DNA from 4 places in the Enterobacter cloacae complex sp. R_G8 genome. Region 4 is predicted to be linked to each of the others. Evidence: predicted binding sites of a transcription regulator. Region 4 holds the regulator's gene; each other region holds the start of a gene.
What was found. The regulator PhoB, encoded in region 4, activates phosphate uptake and scavenging genes when phosphate is short. The targets are predictions, from matches to a motif close to CTGTCATAAAACTGNCNNAT.
Positions count from the first base shown of each region.

Region 1: glpT (glycerol-3-phosphate transporter) is a predicted target of PhoB. The motif match lies at 2,037-2,056, and genes of this name have one in related genera.
Region 2: kdgR (DNA-binding transcriptional regulator KdgR) is a predicted target of PhoB. The motif match lies at 1,566-1,585, and genes of this name have one in related genera.
Region 3: uvrB (excinuclease ABC subunit UvrB) is a predicted target of PhoB. The motif match lies at 1,386-1,405, and genes of this name have one in related genera.

Region 1 covers NZ_CP102246.1:1,697,615-1,702,276, reverse strand. The annotation lists gene glpQ (glycerophosphodiester phosphodiesterase) at 1-560, opposite strand, end outside; gene glpT (glycerol-3-phosphate transporter) at 572-1,924, opposite strand; gene glpA (anaerobic glycerol-3-phosphate dehydrogenase subunit A) at 2,180-3,808, shown strand; gene glpB (glycerol-3-phosphate dehydrogenase subunit GlpB) at 3,798-4,662, shown strand, end outside.
Region 2 covers NZ_CP102246.1:2,162,993-2,167,654, reverse strand. The annotation lists gene mgrB (PhoP/PhoQ regulator MgrB) at 74-217, opposite strand; gene NQ842_RS10285 (YobH family protein) at 377-616, shown strand; gene kdgR (DNA-binding transcriptional regulator KdgR) at 683-1,474, opposite strand; gene NQ842_RS10275 (MFS transporter) at 1,653-3,026, shown strand; gene htpX (protease HtpX) at 3,078-3,959, opposite strand; gene prc (carboxy terminal-processing peptidase) at 4,153-4,662, opposite strand, start outside.
Region 3 covers NZ_CP102246.1:3,638,117-3,642,778, reverse strand. The annotation lists gene bioD (dethiobiotin synthase) at 1-200, shown strand, start outside; gene NQ842_RS17280 (ABC transporter ATP-binding protein) at 163-885, opposite strand; gene uvrB (excinuclease ABC subunit UvrB) at 1,637-3,652, shown strand; gene yvcK (uridine diphosphate-N-acetylglucosamine-binding protein YvcK) at 3,726-4,634, opposite strand.
Region 4 covers NZ_CP102246.1:4,042,001-4,046,662, reverse strand. The annotation lists gene sbcC (exonuclease subunit SbcC) at 1-729, opposite strand, end outside; gene sbcD (exonuclease subunit SbcD) at 726-1,931, opposite strand; gene phoB (phosphate response regulator transcription factor PhoB) at 2,119-2,808, shown strand; gene phoR (phosphate regulon sensor histidine kinase PhoR) at 2,830-4,125, shown strand; gene brnQ (branched-chain amino acid transporter carrier protein BrnQ) at 4,535-4,662, shown strand, end outside.

The DNA.
Region 1 (4,662 bases), 2.3 Mb from region 4:
AGCACCTCCAGCGTCTTCGCGGCAATGTCTTTCCCTTCCTGGTGGTGGAACCACGGCGCTTTGATTTCCGGGTAGATACCGATATTTTTCCCGGTTGAGTGGTTCAGCCCCTGAACAAACTCAATCTCTTCCTGGAAGGTATGAATGCGGAAGTCGGACTTGCCCATCGGGAAACGTCCCGGATAAACCTGCACCTTCTTGCCGTTTTCAATCTCGAAGCCTTCGGTAAACTTCAGAGAGCGGATTTCATCCAGGGTGAAGTCGATGGCGTAAAAACGGCCATCTTTACGGGCGCGGTCCGGAAAACGCTCCGCCACATCGGTCACGCGATCCAGATAGTGGTCATGCAGGACGACCAGCTGGTCGTCCTTTGTCATCACCAGATCCTGCTCAAGATAATCGGCCCCCTGCGCGTAGGCCATCGCTTTCGCCGGCAGCGTATGCTCCGGCAGATAGCCGCTTGCGCCGCGATGGGCAATAACGATTTTATCCGCCGCCAGTGCGGAGCCGGTCATCAGGCCCGCCAGCAGCAGACCGGTCGCTAATTGCGTTAATTTCATGGCAATGCTCCTTATTGACGACGCGCCAGCACGTCCGCGTGGTGACGTTTTTCACCGATCATCACCACAATCAGCAGCAGTACCGCCAGCACGCTGCCGCCGATCATCACCATAAAGCCGCCGTCCCAGCCGAAGAAGTCAACGGTATAGCCCACAATAGCGCTCGCCGCGACCGAACCGCCCAGGTAGCCGAACAGACCGGTAAAGCCTGCCGCCGTACCGGCTGCTTTTTTCGGTGCCAGTTCCAGCGCATGCAGACCGATCAACATAACAGGACCATAAATCAGGAAGCCGATGACGATCATACAGGTCATATCCACGCCCGGGTTACCCGGCGGGTTGAGCCAGTAGACGACGGTGGCAATGGTCACGAGCGTCATAAAGAAGACGCCCGTTGCGCCACGGTTGCCCTTAAATACTTTGTCCGACATCCAGCCGCAAATCAGCGTCCCCGGGATCCCCGCGTATTCGTACAGGAAGTAGGCCCAGGAGGATTTATCCAGCGCGAAATGCTTCACCTCTTTCAGGTAGGTCGGTGACCAGTCGAGGATGCCGTAGCGCAGCAGGTAAACAAACACGTTCGCAACCGCGATGTACCACAGCAGTTTGTTCGGCAGCACGTACTTCATGAAGATCTGCTTTGCCGTCAGCTCTTCTTCGTGCTTCTCGCTGTAATCATCCGGATAGTCGTTTTTGTACTCCTCAATCGGCGGCAGGCCGCAGGACTGCGGTGTATCGCGCATCAGCGCAAAGGCGATAATCGCCACCAGAATGGCGCCAAAGGCAGGCATATAGAGCGCAGCGTGCCAGTCGTTGAACCAGGCCATCCCCAGCAGGAACAGCAGAGGCGGAATGCCGCCACCCACGTTATGCGCGCAGTTCCACACCGACACGATACCGCCACGCTCCTTTTGCGACCACCAGTGCACCATGGTACGCCCGCATGGCGGCCATCCCATCCCCTGGAACCAGCCACACAGGAACAACAGCACAAACATAATGGCGATGCTGGACGTTGCCCATGGCACAAAACCCATAAACAGCATCACCGCCGCCGCCAGGATCAGACCGGCTGGCAGGAACACGCGCGGATTCGAGCGATCCGACACCGATCCCATGATAAATTTCGAAAAGCCGTAGGCGATGGAGATCCCCGACAGCGCGAACCCGAGATCGCCACGTGAAAAGCCCTGCTCAACCAGATAAGGCATGGCGAGGGCAAAGTTTTTACGCACAAGGTAATACGCCGCATACCCGAAGAAGATCCCCAGGAAGATTTGCCAGCGCAGGCGGCGGTAAAGCGGATCTATTTCTGCCTCTGGCAGACGCGCCCGGTGCGGCGCAGGTTTAAAGATACTGAGCATGACAGCCTCCGTGGCCATGTATTGAATTTACAGGGGTTTAACTGCCCCAAACTCCAGTAAGGCGGGGATGTTAAGAAATCACGGTGATTGTTACTGTGAATCAACGCACAAATTGTTACAGAAATATGACAACATGCGCAAAAAAGCGCATGGAATCACGTTTCACTTTCGAATCTCGCTCGTTTGTGTTCGAAATCAAACAAACCACAGTTTTCATGTGGCTAAATGATAAAAAACGAACACAGAGGGATGACAATGACAATTCACGATCCACGCTACAGCGATGTGATTATCATTGGCGGGGGGGCGACCGGCGCTGGCATCGCACGCGACTGTGCGCTCAGAGGGCTGAGCGTCACGCTCCTGGAGCGCCATGATATTGCAACCGGCGCTACCGGGCGCAATCATGGTCTGCTGCACAGCGGCGCCCGCTACGCCGTCACCGACGGCGAATCGGCACGCGAATGTATCGCCGAAAATCAGATCCTGCGACGTATCGCCCGCCACTGCATTGAACCGACCGACGGCCTGTTTATTACGCTTCCCGAAGACGATCTCGCCTTTCAGTCAACCTTCATTACCGCCTGCCAGGCGGCGGGAATTCAGGCGCAAGCCATTGACCCGGCCCTTGCACGCCGCATCGAACCTTCGGTTAATCCGGCATTGACCGGGGCAGTAAAAGTCCCGGACGGCACCGTGGATCCGTTTCGTCTGACGGCGGCCAACATGCTGGACGCCCGCGAGCACAGCGCGCGGATCCTGACCGGCCATCAGGTCACCGGACTTATCCGTGAGGGGCATCGCATCGTGGGCGTACGGGTCCTGGATACGCAGTACAACGAACACAGCGAGCTGTATGCCGCCGTGGTGGTCAACGCAGCGGGGATCTGGGGGCAACGCATCGCGGAATACGCCGATTTATCTGTGCGCATGTTCCCGGCCAAAGGCTCGCTGCTGATCCTCGACCACCGCATTAATAACCATGTCATCAACCGCTGCCGTAAACCGTCTGACGCAGACATCCTTGTACCCGGCGATACTATTTCGTTAATCGGCACCACCTCCACCCACGTGGACTACAGCGAGATTGACTACAATCGGGTCACCGCAGAAGAGGTCGACATCCTGCTGCGCGAAGGGGAAAAACTGGCGCCGGTAATGGCCCAGACCCGCATCCTGCGCGCCTACGCGGGTGTGCGCCCGCTTGTCGCCAGCGATAACGACCCAAGCGGACGCAACGTCAGCCGCGGCATTGTGCTGCTTGACCATGCCGCGCGCGACGGGCTGGACGGCTTCATCACCATCACCGGCGGTAAATTGATGACCTACCGCCTGATGGCCGAATGGGCGACGGATGCCGTCTGCCGCAAACTGGGCAATAGCGAACCGTGCGTGACCGCAGAACAGCCCCTGCCCGGCTCACGCCAGTCCACCGAGAAAACGCTGCAAAAAATTATCTCCCTGCCTGCCCCCCTGCGTGGTTCGGCTGTCTATCGCCATGGCGACAGAACACCGGTCTGGCTGGGTGAAGGGCGGCTGAGCCGCAGTCTGGTATGCGAGTGCGAGGCCGTTACCGCCGGGGAAGTGCAATACGCGGTGGAGAATCTGACGGTGAATAGCCTGCTCGATCTCCGCCGCCGCACCCGCGTCGGGATGGGCACCTGTCAGGGGGAGCTGTGTGCCTGCCGTGCCGCCGGGCTGCTGCAGCGTTTTCATACCACCACCGCCACCCAGTCGCTCGATCAGCTAAGCGATTTCTTAAACGAGCGCTGGAAAGGCATTCAGCCTGTCGCCTGGGGCGATGCCCTGCGTGAAAGCGAATTTACCCGCTGGGTGTACCAGGGGCTTTGCGGTCTTGAGAAGGAGCAGCGTGATGAAATTTGATACGGTGATCGTCGGCGGCGGGCTGGCGGGTCTGCTCTGTGGCATCAAACTCACGAAGCAGGGACTGCGCTGCGCCATTATCACCCGGGGCCAGAGCGCCCTGCACTTCTCGTCGGGCTCGCTGGATCTGGTGGATGAAACGTACCGCGAAAAACTGCCGGCCGAGCATCCTTATCACCTGACGGGCGCGCAGCACATTGACCGCTTTGCCCTGGAGACCGAAGCGCTGCTGGCGGATTGCGGCGCACGTATGCAGGGGAGCGCCAGGCAAAATCACGCGCGCGTCACGCCGCTTGGCACCCTGCGCTCGGCCTGGCTCAGCCCGGAGGAGGTGCCCGTTGCCCCGTTCAGGGCCACGCGCGTGCGGGTGGTGGGCATTAGCGGTTTTCTGGATTTTCAGCCCCATCTGGCGGCGGCCTCGCTCAGTCGCCAGGGGATCAGCGCTGAAACGGCAGAGATAGACCTTCCTGAGCTGGATGTTCTGCGCGACAACCCCAGCGAGTTTCGCGCGGTGAATATTGCCCGTTTTCTGGATAACGAAGAGAAATGGCCGCTGCTGTATGAGGCACTCAAACCGCTTGCAGAGGGATGCGACGCGCTGTTTATGCCTGCCTGCTTTGGCTTGCAGGACAACCGGCTGTGGCGCTGGCTGTCCGACCGCCTGCCCTGCTCGCTCGGCCTGCTGCCAACGCTTCCCCCTTCCGTGCCCGGCATTCGCCTGCATACCCAACTTCAGCGCCAGTTTGTGGCTCAGGGCGGTGTGTGGATGGCGGGTGATGAAGTGAAAAAAATCAGCCTGACTGACGGCGCGGTGAGCGAAATCTGGACGCGCAACCACGACGACATTCCGCTTC
Region 2 (4,662 bases), 1.9 Mb from region 4:
TCACCACCTCAATAAAAAAACGCATTTTACCACTGGCGCGAAGGAAGGAAATCACCTTAAGAAAAAATGCCTGTTACCACGGAATAAACTTATTGATTGCGCAAACGCCGCTAAAAAACTGTACATCCTGATCGCACATCACATTGATCGTCTGCGTCCACAACACCACGCATGCAATCAGCACGATAACCAGAATTACCCAGCGTATTTTTTTCACTCCACACTCCGTCTTAACATCTGTTGCATACAGGTTATCACGGTTATCTTAAACAAGGACTAACTGTAACGCCTGTAAGCCCTTTTCAGAATCATGCACTTGTTTCATAGAGTAAACCGTTTAGTCTTGAGGCATGACAACAAAGATAAAGAGGCAATGATGCATTTAATCATTCGAACAATTATTGCACTGGCCGTAGTCTGGATTGGCCTTTTGTTAACCGGATATGGTGTGCTTGTGGGAAGCACCGAAAACGCTGCTGGATTAGGCATCCAGTGTAAATACCTGACCGCACAGGGAATGAGCACAGCACAGTACCTGCATTCTGATAGTGGGATCATCGGTTTAACCAACTGTCCGGTCCTGCGTAAAACCTCCGTCGTCATTGATAATGGTTAATGACCCTTTTTTACAACTGATAAAAAAACGCCGCAATGTCTGCGGCGTTTTTCATGCTAAGGGCAATTAAAACGGATATTCGTTATAGCCCATCTGCTCAGAAATCTTACGCGCGGCGGTATGGAGAATAGCAACATACTCATGCAGACGCTCTTCTGAAAAGCGCAGCGTCGGGAAGGAGATACTCAGGCCCGCAATCACCACACCGAAGCGGTCGAATACCGGCACACCAATACAGCGCAGCCCTTCTTCCTGCTCTTCGTTATCTTCGCCGTAGCCCTGCTCACGTACCTTATCGAGCACCGTTAACAGTTCATCCGTGCTGGTGATAGTACGCTGAGTGCTACGTTTATACTCCACACCATCGAGGATCTGCTTCACTTCTTCACGATCGCGCCATGCCAGCAGCACTTTACCGATAGCGGTACTGTACAGCGGATTGCGGCGACCAATGCGGGAATACATGCGCAGGTTATACATTGAGTCAATTTTATGGATGTAAACGATGCTGTCTTCATCCAGCGCCCCCAGGTGAATGGTCTCTTTAGTCAGGCGAGAGAGCTCACGCATCTGGATATCTGCACTACGAACCAGGTCAACGTTTTGCAGCGCACGGGCGCCTAATTCGAACAGTTTTAGCGTCAGAGAATACTTTTCAGACTCGCCTTCCTGTGCGACATAACCCAGTGACTTCATGGTTTGCAAAAAGCGATAAACGGTGCTTTTCGACATCATCACACGCTGCGACAATTCTGTAATACCAATTTCACGCTCTTCTCCGAGCGCCTGCAGGATGCCAAACACCTTCAGCACGGAAGAAACAGAATCGGGTTGTTTATCCAAATCTGCAATTGCCATTCATCACCTCATAGAGAGTGTTTTATAAAAATCAGAACCGGTTTTTATTATAAATTCCCGTCATGCTACCTGCAATCAATCCGCGTTTACTTCGTTACAAATCTGCGACATAAAGCGCTGTTAACGGTGCTAAAATAGTTACCTTGAGAATAATTTCACACTGAGCTATTTATTCACCATGGAAAAAAAACTGCCCGATGGTCTGCCTTTACCCCAGCGGTATGGCGCTATCGCTACGATTATCATCGGTATTTCGATGGCCGTACTCGACGGCGCAATTGCCAATGTTGCCCTGCCCACCATTGCCAGCGATCTGCATGCCTCACCCGCCAGCTCTATCTGGATCGTTAACGCCTATCAGATAGCGATCGTGGTGTCATTGCTCTCTTTCTCTTTTCTGGGGGATATGTTCGGCTACCGACGGGTCTATCAGTGCGGGCTGGCGGTGTTTACCCTGACCTCGCTGTTCTGTGCCCTCTCTGATTCGCTGCATACTCTGACGCTGGCACGCATTGCGCAGGGTTTTGGTGGTGCGGCACTGATGAGTGTCAATACCGCATTGATCCGCTTAATTTATCCCCAACGTCATCTGGGACGGGGAATGGGGATTAACTCCTTCATTGTGGCAGTATCTTCGGCGGCCGGGCCGACAATTGCGGCGGCCATACTGTCTGTCGCCTCATGGCAATGGCTGTTCGCCATCAATGTACCGCTGGGTATTATTGCCCTCTTCTTTGCCCTGCGCTATCTGCCGGGGAACGGCCCCAGAAGCATCATGCCCCGTTTTGACATCGCCAGTGCGGTGATGAATGCGCTGACCTTTGGCCTGCTGATTACAGCCCTGAGCGGCTTTGCGCAGGGTCAGTCCATTTGGCTGACCGCCACAGAAATCGCAGCCCTGCTGGTGATTGGCGTCTTCTTCGTTCGCCGCCAGCTCTCGTTACCGGTGCCGTTACTGCCCGTCGATCTGTTACGCATTCCCCTGTTTTCACTCTCAATATGCACGTCAATTTGTTCGTTCTGCGCCCAGATGCTGGCCCTTGTCTCTCTGCCTTTTTTCCTGCAGAGCGTAATAGGACGTTCTGAAGTGGAGACCGGACTCCTGCTCACCCCGTGGCCGCTGGCGACGATGGTGATGGCACCGCTGGCAGGTTATCTCATAGAGCGCGTACATGCAGGATTACTGGGCGCGCTGGGGCTGGCGGTGATGGCGGCAGGCCTGTTTGCGCTGGCACTGCTTCCATCGTCACCCACAGATCTGGATATTATCTGGCGCATGATCCTCTGCGGAGCCGGTTTTGGCCTGTTCCAGTCGCCGAATAATCACACCATTATCACCTCCGCACCGCGCCATCGCAGCGGAGGAGCCAGTGGCATGTTGGGTACCGCTCGCCTGCTGGGACAAAGCACCGGTGCGGCACTGGTCGCCCTGATGTTTAACCTCGCCGGGCAAAACGGTAATCACCTTGCGCTCATTACCGCAGGCACACTGGCCACCCTTGCCGCGATCGTCAGCGGCCTGCGCGTCACTCAGCCCAGCGTGCAGGCATAAAAAAAGCCGGGTGGAGTTGCCTCCAGCCCGGCTCATGTTCAACCTTCAGTGTTACTTCAGGTATTCCCCGCTACGCAGCGCTTCAATACGTTTATCCAGCGGCGGGTGAGACATAAACAGCTCGCTCAACGATTTTGATTTACCGTTGATGCAGAATGCCATCATGCTGTTCGCTTCCTGCGGCTCGTAGCTGGTTTTCAGACGCTGCAGGGCAGCAATCATCTTCTCACGACCTACCAGTTTCGCAGAGCCGGCATCCGCGTGGAATTCACGGTGACGGGAGAACCACATGGTGATGATGCTGGCCAGAATGCCGAACACCAGCTCCAGAACCATCGATACCGCGAAGTAGATCAGCGGGTTACCGTTGCTCTCTTCACCTTCATCGCGGTTACCCCCCATAAAGCCAGCCGCAATCTGTGCCAGAATACGGGAAATAAAGATAACAAAGGTGTTCACCACGCCCTGAATCAGCGTCATGGTCACCATGTCACCGTTCGCGATATGGCTGATTTCGTGCGCGATAACCGCTTCGGCTTCGTCACGGCTCATGTTTTGCAGCAGCCCGGTACTTACCGCAACCAGTGACGCATCGCGACGGGCACCCGTGGCGAAGGCATTAATATCCGGCGCATGGTAAATGGCAACCTGCGGCATGGCGATCCCGGCTTGCTTAGATTGCTGAGCCACCGTATTCATCAGCCACTGCTCCATATCGTTACGCGGCTGTTCAATAACCTCACCACCTACCGACTTCAGCGCCATCCACTTCGACATCAGCAGTGAAATAAATGAGCCACCAAAACCAAACAGCAGCGCCATAATCAACAGACCCTGAACGCTACTCGACTGAATTCCTGTCAGGCTTAGCACGAGCCCGAAAACCACCATCACCGCAAGGTTGGTGAGCAGGAAGAGCGCGATTCGCATCATAATTTTCTTTTAACCTCAGTTTAACAAAACGCACTATGCGATTACCCACATCGTATGGGTATTGTGGCTATTTTCAAGCATACGGCGGGCGTAAGTCACCAGAAAGACACAACTTTACACAATTGGAAATCTGCCTGACGGAAGGATGCAGAACAAAAAGAAACAGGCACAATTTCTTGTGCCTGTTGGGAGATTATTTAGCCGGAGCGGGTTGCTCGGCGGGCTTCTCTTTTTCCAGATTCGCCAGGTCAAGCGCGATATGGACCGTCTCGTCCAGGTACGGATCCGGCTCCTGGTAATCTTTAGGCAGATCGTCCAGTTTTTTGAGCAGAGGCTTGCCTTCACGTTTGAAGCGATCGTTGATACGCGCCAGACGCGTTGCGTCATCCTCATTGTTCTCTTTCTCACGCTGAGCGTAGTTCAGAGAAACAATATTCCTTTTTTCTTTCAGAGCATTGAAACGCGCAATGTCCTTCATGATGTACTGGAATTCAGGATCTTTCGCGATGCGCTCGTTATGGTCTTTCAGCAATTGCGGACCAAACTGCGTCATATCACCGGCTTTCACGTATGTCGCGGCATTGATGCTGTCCCACGGCAACGCGTTATCTTCAAACTTCTCGCCCGTTTCCGTCTCTTCCGTGCCTGTCGGCATCATGATATCTGGCGTCACGCCTTTACGCTGCGTACTGCCGCCATTCAC
Region 3 (4,662 bases), 400 kb from region 4:
TGCGTCTGGCGGGCTGGATAGCCAACGACGTGGTCGCACCCGGTAAGCGTCATCAGGAGTATCTGACCACGCTCAGGCGGGTGCTTCCCGCGCCGTTCCTTGGGGAGATCCCGTGGCTCGCGGACGGTGCTGAGCACGCCGACACCGGGCATTACCTCGACCTCAGTGTCTTGCTTCCCGCGACATCCAGTGGGCAATAAGCTCGTCATCCAGCTCGGTAACGTGGCCCTGGGCCACGTTACGCCCGCGATAAAGCATACAGAAGCGATCCGCTACCCGGCGGATAAACGACAGCTGCTGCTCGGCTAATAACACCGTCATCCCCAGCTCACGATTGAGTCGCGCCAGCAGATGGCCCAGCTTCTGAGCAAAGCTGTACCCTGCGCCCTGCAGTGGCTCATCCAGAATCAATACCCGCGGTCGGTTGACCAGCGCGTTAGCCAGCGCCAGCTGATACTGATCGTCCGGGGAAAGCCCGTTCGCCCGAATCTGTCGCAGTGCCCACAGTTGCGGGAACAGGTCATAGACATCGCTTTTTGCGCCCGAGTCCGTTGCCCCCGTCGCCCGCATGGCGATGTGCAAGTTTTCCTCAATGGTCAGTTGCGAAAAAATCCGTCGGTCCTGTGGCACGTAGCCAATCCCCGGCAGCACGCGTTGATCCGGCCTCTGACGCAGTAAATCGCAGGGTGGCGCACCGGCTTCGTGCCAGACGATGGTTCCGCTCTCGACCGGTAACGCGCCGGTGATGCAGTTGATGAGGGTGGTTTTCCCCATGCCGGGCAGGCCAACCACCCCTGTGCATAAGCCCTGTGGTAAATCCAAATCGACATTCCATAGCGTATGTTGGTTTCCGTAAAACTGATTGACTGCACGCAGACTCAACATCTTTCTCTCCTTAAAAAGGTATGTGGGTGAGGCTCGTTAATGAATCTGCAAATCTCCTGCCAGAACCGTTGAACTGATTAAAAAAGCGGCTTTTTTAGGATAATGCCGTCGCAAAACGACCGATCGATAACCTGATTGCACTGTCTCAGTGCCGGAACTGTTAGCGGTGGTGCAGGGCCCGAAATGGCTGAAATGTGAGCAAGATCTCATCGGTTGGTTATGAATGACTCAACTGATTATCAGCAAAAATTAGCTATAAAAATTTTTTGTCGCCGCTTCGTGGGAAAAACCGGGAATTTGCTGAGCGGCAGTCTGCATGGGCTGGACGCAGTTATCCACTATTCCTGTGGATAACCATGTGCATTAGAGTTAGAAAACACGCGATAAGCGAGAGAAGACGCGGCTTACGCCCAAATTGACGCGAAACACGGCTCAAGAAAATATCGCTTATTATTTAATTGGTTAGATAAAATCAATTGCCGTAATGAAAGTGTCACCTGTTGCCATAAAACTATCATTACCTGACTTGACAAATGTTAAAAATGAAAATGTTCTGGGGATAACCGGGTAGGACTGGTGTTTTATGTTGTCTCCGTCTAAATTTTGACCGGGAACGCGCTAATCATCCGGGCGCTATGCTAAATATCCTGACATGCTACTGGTTTTTCATCCAGTGTTTTTTACTGGCATTCCTGGCCACAACGAGTAAAATTACTCACCTGCCGCTTTTTACATCACCAGGTTGTCGCCCATGAGTAAACCGTTCAAATTGAATTCCGCTTTCCGTCCTTCAGGCGACCAGCCTGAGGCGATCCGTCGTCTTGAAGAAGGGCTGGAAGATGGGCTGGCACACCAGACGCTGCTGGGGGTGACCGGTTCGGGGAAAACCTTCACCATCGCCAACGTTATCGCTGACCTGCAACGCCCCACCATGGTGCTGGCGCCCAACAAAACGCTGGCGGCGCAGCTGTACGGCGAGATGAAAGAGTTCTTCCCGGAGAATGCCGTCGAGTATTTCGTCTCGTATTACGATTACTACCAGCCAGAAGCCTATGTGCCGAGCTCTGACACCTTTATCGAGAAAGATGCCTCGGTGAACGAACACATTGAGCAGATGCGTCTGTCGGCGACCAAGGCGCTGCTGGAGCGTCGTGATGTGGTGGTGGTCGCATCGGTGTCTGCCATCTACGGTCTGGGCGACCCGGATCTCTACCTGAAGATGATGCTGCACCTGACGCAGGGGATGATTATCGATCAGCGCGCGATTTTGCGCCGTCTGGCGGAGCTGCAGTACACCCGTAACGACCAGGCGTTCCAGCGCGGTACGTTCCGCGTGCGCGGCGAGGTTATCGATATCTTCCCGGCGGAATCGGACGATATTGCACTGCGCGTTGAGCTGTTTGATGAAGAGGTGGAGCGCCTGTCGCTGTTTGACCCGCTCACAGGCCACGTCGAGTCCGTCGTTCAGCGCTACACCATCTACCCAAAAACGCACTACGTAACACCACGCGAGCGTATTGTGCAGGCGATGGAAGAGATCAAAGAGGAGCTGGCGGAACGCCGTAAGGTGCTGCTGGCGAACAACAAGCTGCTCGAAGAGCAACGCTTAAGCCAGCGTACCCAGTTCGATCTGGAGATGATGAACGAGCTGGGCTACTGCTCCGGTATCGAAAACTACTCACGTTTGCTCTCCGGTCGTGGGCCGGGCGAGCCGCCGCCGACGCTGTTTGACTACCTTCCGGCGGACGGGTTGCTGGTGATCGACGAATCCCACGTCACGATCCCGCAGATCGGCGGGATGTATCGCGGTGACCGCGCGCGTAAAGAGACGCTGGTGGAGTACGGCTTCCGCCTGCCGTCGGCGCTGGACAACCGTCCGATGAAGTTTGAAGAGTTTGAAGCGCTGGCACCGCAAACCATTTACGTTTCGGCGACGCCGGGCAACTACGAGCTGGAGAAATCGGGCGATGAGGTGGTTGATCAGGTGGTTCGTCCAACCGGGCTGCTGGATCCGGTCATTGAAGTGCGTCCGGTTGCGACCCAGGTGGACGATCTGCTCTCCGAGATCCGCGCCCGTTCGGCAATCAACGAGCGCGTGCTGGTCACCACGTTGACCAAACGTATGGCGGAAGACCTGACTGAATACCTGGAAGAACACGGCGAGAAGGTGCGTTATCTGCACTCGGATATCGATACCGTGGAGCGTATGGAGATTATCCGCGACCTGCGTCTGGGCGAGTTTGACGTGCTGGTAGGGATCAACCTGTTGCGAGAAGGTCTGGATATGCCGGAAGTCTCGCTGGTGGCCATCCTTGACGCCGACAAAGAGGGCTTCCTGCGTTCAGAGCGCTCGCTGATCCAGACCATTGGCCGCGCCGCGCGTAACGTCAACGGTAAAGCGATTCTCTACGGCGATAAAATCACCCCGTCGATGGCGAAAGCGATTGGCGAAACGGAACGCCGTCGCGAGAAACAGCAGCGCTACAACGAAGAGCACGGCATTACGCCGCAGGGTCTGAACAAGAAGGTGGTGGATATTCTGGCGCTGGGTCAGAACATTGCGAAGACCAAAGCGAAAGGACGCGGCAAGGCGCGTTCCGTGGTGGAGGAAGATACCGTCGCGCTGACGCCGAAAGCGCTGCAGCAGAAAATCCACGAGCTGGAAGCGCAGATGATGCAGCACGCCCAGAACCTGGAGTTCGAAGAGGCAGCGCAAATTCGCGACCAGTTGCATCAGTTGCGGGATCTTTTCATCGCCGCATCTTAGGTAAAGCAGCGTGTTTTCGCCCTCTCCCTGTGGGAGAGGGCCGGGTGAGGGCATCAGGCCGCACAAAACGAGCCTAACCCAACTCCTGAATCGCCTTCTCCAGCGCGTCACGCAACAGGTGACGGTCATGCCGGTATTTAATGTCGCTCGCTTCCAGCGGCTCCTGAATCACCACGCGATTGCCAATACCCGACACATCGACTTTCGGTCCTACGACAACCCCATCGATGATTTTCTTCCCGACGTACTGCTCCATCAGCTCCAGTTTATCCGCAAGCGACAGGCTGGCCGCTGCCGGACTCAATTCGCGGCCTAAATTACCGATGTACACCATCGGGGCGGGCGTTCTGCGCAGGGCCTGCGCCAGCTCTTTCACCAGTAAAATCGGCATCAGGCTGGTGTAAAAACTGCCCGGGCCAATCAGGATCAAATCCGCCTCGGCGATGGCCTCAACCGCTTCGCGCGTGGCGGGAACGGCCGGGTAAGTCATCAGCTCTTTCGGCGGCAGCGTAAGCTGGTCGATGTTCACTTCGCCGTATACTTCATGCCCTTCCACGTCGATGGCCATCAAATCGACCGGTTGTTCAGACATCGGGATCAGGAACGCATCCACTTTGAGCAGATTACGGATGAGATTGATCGCTTCCAGCGGGCGCACGCTCAGGTGATCCAGCGCTTTAAGCATCAAATTTCCAAGGTTATGTCCGGAAAGTTCCCCATTACCGCCAAAACGGTACTCAAACATCGCCGAGGCGACGCTCGGTTCGGTAATTAACTGGTTCAGGCAGTTACGCATATCGCCCCAGGCAATTCCGCCTTCTGCACGTCGGATCCGCCCCGTAGAGCCGCCGTTATCCGTTGTTGTTACTATCCCTGTCAGTCTTGACCCGAGTGACGACAAAGAAGACATCACACGGCCCAGACCGTGGCCTCCGCCCAGTGCCACTACCCGGTCAAGATCCGCAAAAGTGCGATTGCGCATACATATTCCTTATCACGTTCGATCTGCG
Region 4 (4,662 bases):
CTGTTGGTTCTGCTGCTGAGTCAGCAGGGTTTTCTCTTCCTCAGTAAGTGCCTGCAAACTCTGCTGTAACTGCTGTTGTTGCGCTTCGCTCAGTAGCACCACGCCTGCGGCCTGCGCCTCGCACTTCTCAAGCGCGGTACGGGCGGCTTTATGTTTCTCGAACACCATTGCTGAAATCTGGCCGTAGATCTCCGTACCGGTCAGCTCCTCCAGCAGTTCGGCGCGATCGCCCGGTTTCGCATTGAGGAAGGCGGCAAATTGCCCCTGAGAGAGCAACATTGAACGGGTAAAACGGCCATAATCCAGCCCGGTGAGCGCGGCGGTTTGCTCCAGTTTATCCGTCACTTTGTCGGCCAGAATTTTACCGTCTTCACAGCGCGCCAGTTCGACGCGCGGTGCCTGCAGGTTCCCGTCTGGCTGATTTCGCGCGCGGTTCTGGCTCCAGAACGCGCGGTATGCGGTGCCTTTTACCTCAAACTCCACCTCGGCCAGGCACTCGGCAGTATCGCGGGTCATCAGGTCGTTTTGTGCCTGGGAGACTTTTTGCAGACGGGGCGTTTCGTGGTAAAGGGCCAGACAGATGGCGTCGAGCAGGGTGGTTTTTCCGGCACCGGTCGCGCCGGTAATGGCGAACAGTCCGTTGCTGGCAAACGGCTCAGCGGTAAAATCAATTTTCCACTCGCCCTTCAGGGAGTTGAGGTTTTTCAGACGCAGGCTCAGAATTTTCATGCGTTGTCTTCCTCATCAGTAAGCGCGTGCAGAGTATGGCGGAACAGCTCGTTAAGCCTTGCGCGCGTTGTGTCGTCAATCTCTTCCTGCGACAGTCGGCGTTCAAATACCTCTTCCACCTTCAGTTCGCTGAGCGTTTCACGTTGCGCACCCAGTAGAACTTTCTCGCGCTGTTCGCGGCTGCGGCGTACCAGTAAGACCTCGACGGGCAGATCTTCCGTCAGTGCCTGGATTTTACGCTGCATATCATGCAGATAGTCGTCGGTTGTGATTTCGATATCCAGCCAGATGGGGGGATTTAGCTCGACACCGCGCCATTGCTCCAGCTGGGCGGTAATGGCCGCCAGATCGCCCTTCAGCACCGCCAGCGGTTGGGTGACGGGCACCTCCAGCGACGCCACGGCGCTGAGTTTGCCCTCGTTAAAGCTCACCAGATGAACACATTTGGCTTTGCCGGTCTCATCAAAACTGAGCGCAATGGGTGAGCCGCAGTAGCGAATGTGCTCGCAACCGCCAATGACCTGTGCCCGGTGAATATGTCCGAGCGCGATATAATCCGCTGGCGGGAAATGTTGTGCCGGGAAGGCGTCCAGCGTGCCAATATAGATGTCACGTACCGCGTCACTTTTACTGGCACCGACGGTGGTGAGGTGCCCGGTGGCAATCACCGGAATGGCCTGCTCACCGCGCAGGGCGCAGGCATCGGTATATTGTTGGTGATAATAGTCAGTGATGCTCTGCAGCAGATGCTGCTGTTTTTCCCCGCCTGACATCCCCGCCTGACTCTGCACGATATCGCGTGGGCGCAGGAAGGGAACCGGGCACAGCACCGCCCCCGGTGTACCGTCACGTTTTTTCAGGATCTGCGGCGCATGTCCGGCACTGGCCACCACGGTAGTGTTAAGGAAGGCCAGGATGTCGCGGGATTCATTCAGCGTTGCGACGGAGTCATGGTTACCGGCGACAATCACCAGATGACAGCCGGTTTGTTGCAGATTTACCACGAAGCGGTTGTAGAGCTCACGCGCATAGCTTGGCGGCGAACCGGTGTCGAAAATGTCACCCGCAACAATAATCGCATCCACCTCGTGCGATCGGGCCGTGTCCAGCAGCCAGTTCAGGAACGCTTCATGCTCCGCTGCCCGGCTCTTGCTGTAAAAGTTTTGACCCAGATGCCAGTCCGAGGTGTGTAATATGCGCATAGCGAATCCGTGGCAAAAAAAGGGAATGGGGATTATAAACTTTCAGAAGCTGGAAAATAACCGCTGTAATAAAACAACGGTTTGCCATTTTACGTGGTACTGTTTTTCATAAATCTGTCATAAATCTGACGCATAATGACGCCGCATTACAAACTTGTAACTTAAATAAGATAAGACAGGGCAAAGTATGGCGAGACGTATTCTGGTCGTAGAAGATGAAGCTCCAATTCGTGAAATGGTGTGCTTCGTGCTCGAACAAAATGGCTTCCAGCCAGTTGAAGCGGAAGATTATGACAGCGCGGTGAACCAGCTGAATGAACCCTGGCCCGATCTGATCCTGCTTGACTGGATGTTGCCTGGCGGCTCCGGACTGCAGTTTATCAAACACATCAAGCGTGAAGCGATGACCCGCGATATCCCCGTTGTCATGCTTACCGCGCGCGGTGAAGAGGAAGATCGCGTGCGCGGCCTGGAGACTGGCGCAGACGATTACATTACCAAACCCTTCTCACCGAAAGAGCTGGTTGCCCGCATTAAAGCTGTGATGCGCCGTATTTCACCGATGGCGGTGGAAGAGGTCATTGAGATGCAGGGCCTGAGCCTTGATCCGACCTCGCACCGCGTTATGACGGGCGAAAATCCCCTCGACATGGGGCCTACCGAATTCAAACTCCTGCATTTCTTTATGACTCACCCGGAGCGTGTTTACAGCCGCGAGCAGTTGCTGAATAACGTCTGGGGAACTAACGTGTATGTCGAAGACCGGACGGTTGACGTACATATCCGCCGCCTGCGTAAAGCGCTGGAACTGAGCGGCCACGATCGCATGGTACAGACGGTCCGCGGCACGGGTTATCGTTTTTCTACCCGTTTCTGAACAATGACAGGAGTGTGACGCGTGCTGGAACGTCTGTCATGGAAAAGGCTCGTCTTTGAACTGATCTTATGTTGTATTCCGGCCTTCATTTTGGGGGCCTTTCTTGGATACCTGCCGTGGTTTCTGCTGGCGTCCGTGACTGGGCTGCTGATCTGGCATTTCTGGAACCTGCTGCGCCTTTCCTGGTGGCTATGGGTTGACAGAAGTATGACGCCTCCGCCGGGAAGCGGGAGCTGGGAGCCGCTGCTTTACGGTCTGCACCAGATGCAGATGCGTAATAAAAAGCGCCGTCGCGAGCTGGGAAGCCTGATCAAACGCTTTCGCAGCGGTGCGGAATCGCTGCCGGATGCGGTCATTCTGACCACGGAAGAGGGGACGATCTTCTGGTGTAACGGTCTCGCCCAACAGCTGCTGGGCCTGCGCTGGCCGGACGATAATGGCCAGAACATCCTCAACCTTCTGCGTTACCCGGAGTTCACGCAGTATCTGAAAAAACGTGATTTCTCGCGTCCGCACAATCTGAAGCTCAACAATGGTCGCCATCTTGAAATTCGGGTGATGCCCTACAGCGATCAGCAGTGGCTGATGGTGGCGCGTGACGTCACCCAGATGCACCAGCTGGAAGGGGCAAGACGCAACTTCTTTGCGAACGTGAGCCACGAGCTGCGCACGCCGCTGACGGTACTGCAGGGCTATCTGGAAATGATGCAGGAGCAGACGCTTGAAGGTGCGCCGCGTGAGAAAGCGCTGCATACCATGCGCGAGCAGACGCACCGTATGGAAGGGCTGGTGAAGCAGCTGCTTACGCTGTCGAAGATTGAGGCGGCCCCGACGCTTGCCTTAAATGACACCATCGACGTACCGATGATGCTGCGGGTGGTGGAACGCGAAGCGCAAACCTTAAGCCATAAAAAGCATCATCTGACCTTTGACGTCGATAACAGTCTGAAGGTGCTCGGAAGCGAGGATGAACTGCGGAGCGCTATCTCTAACCTGGTCTATAACGCGGTTAATCATACTCCTGAAGGAACGGATATTGTGGTGCGCTGGCAGCAGACGCCAGTGGGTGCTGAGTTTAGCGTCGAGGACAACGGGCCGGGCATTGCGCCTGAGCATCTTCCACGTCTGACCGAGCGGTTTTACCGGGTGGATAAAGCACGCTCCCGGCAAACCGGGGGAAGCGGGCTGGGGCTGGCGATTGTGAAGCACGCGGTGAATCACCATGAAAGCCGTCTCGATATTCAAAGCACGCTGGGCAAAGGAACCCGTTTTAGTTTCGTCATTCCGGAACGATTAATTGCCAAAAAAATCGCCTGACAGCAGGTGTGTCATTTTACCTTTCCACGGGTCAGCCTTTGCTGGCCCGTTTGCTTTGCAGTAAAGCGAAACGTGAATGAATTTTATACGGCTGATGCTTTTTTGTTCGCATGATTAGCCATGGGTTTTTCATGATATTAGCGAATTATTCTGGTTGGTATTTTCATGCTGGTATATTGTTCTGGTTTTACGATCCCACCTTGCCTTTAAACGTTATAAGCGTTTAAATTGCCCCCCAGATACTGTCAGACCGACTGTATTTGCGTGGTAAATCGAAAAACTATTCTTCTCCACGCCAGGACGGGAGCATATCCCGCTGAAATTGAGCAAAATTTCCGCTGTATCGTCCCGTCACGGATGGCGAAAATCTCAATATATTCAACACGACATCCACAGGCAGTAAGGTTTTATGACCCATCACTTAAAATCGCGTGACATCATCGCGCTGGGCTTTATGACATTTGCGCTGTTCGTTGGCGCAGGTAACATCATTTTTCCTCCAATGGTTGGCTTACAGGCGGGTGAACACGTCTGGAC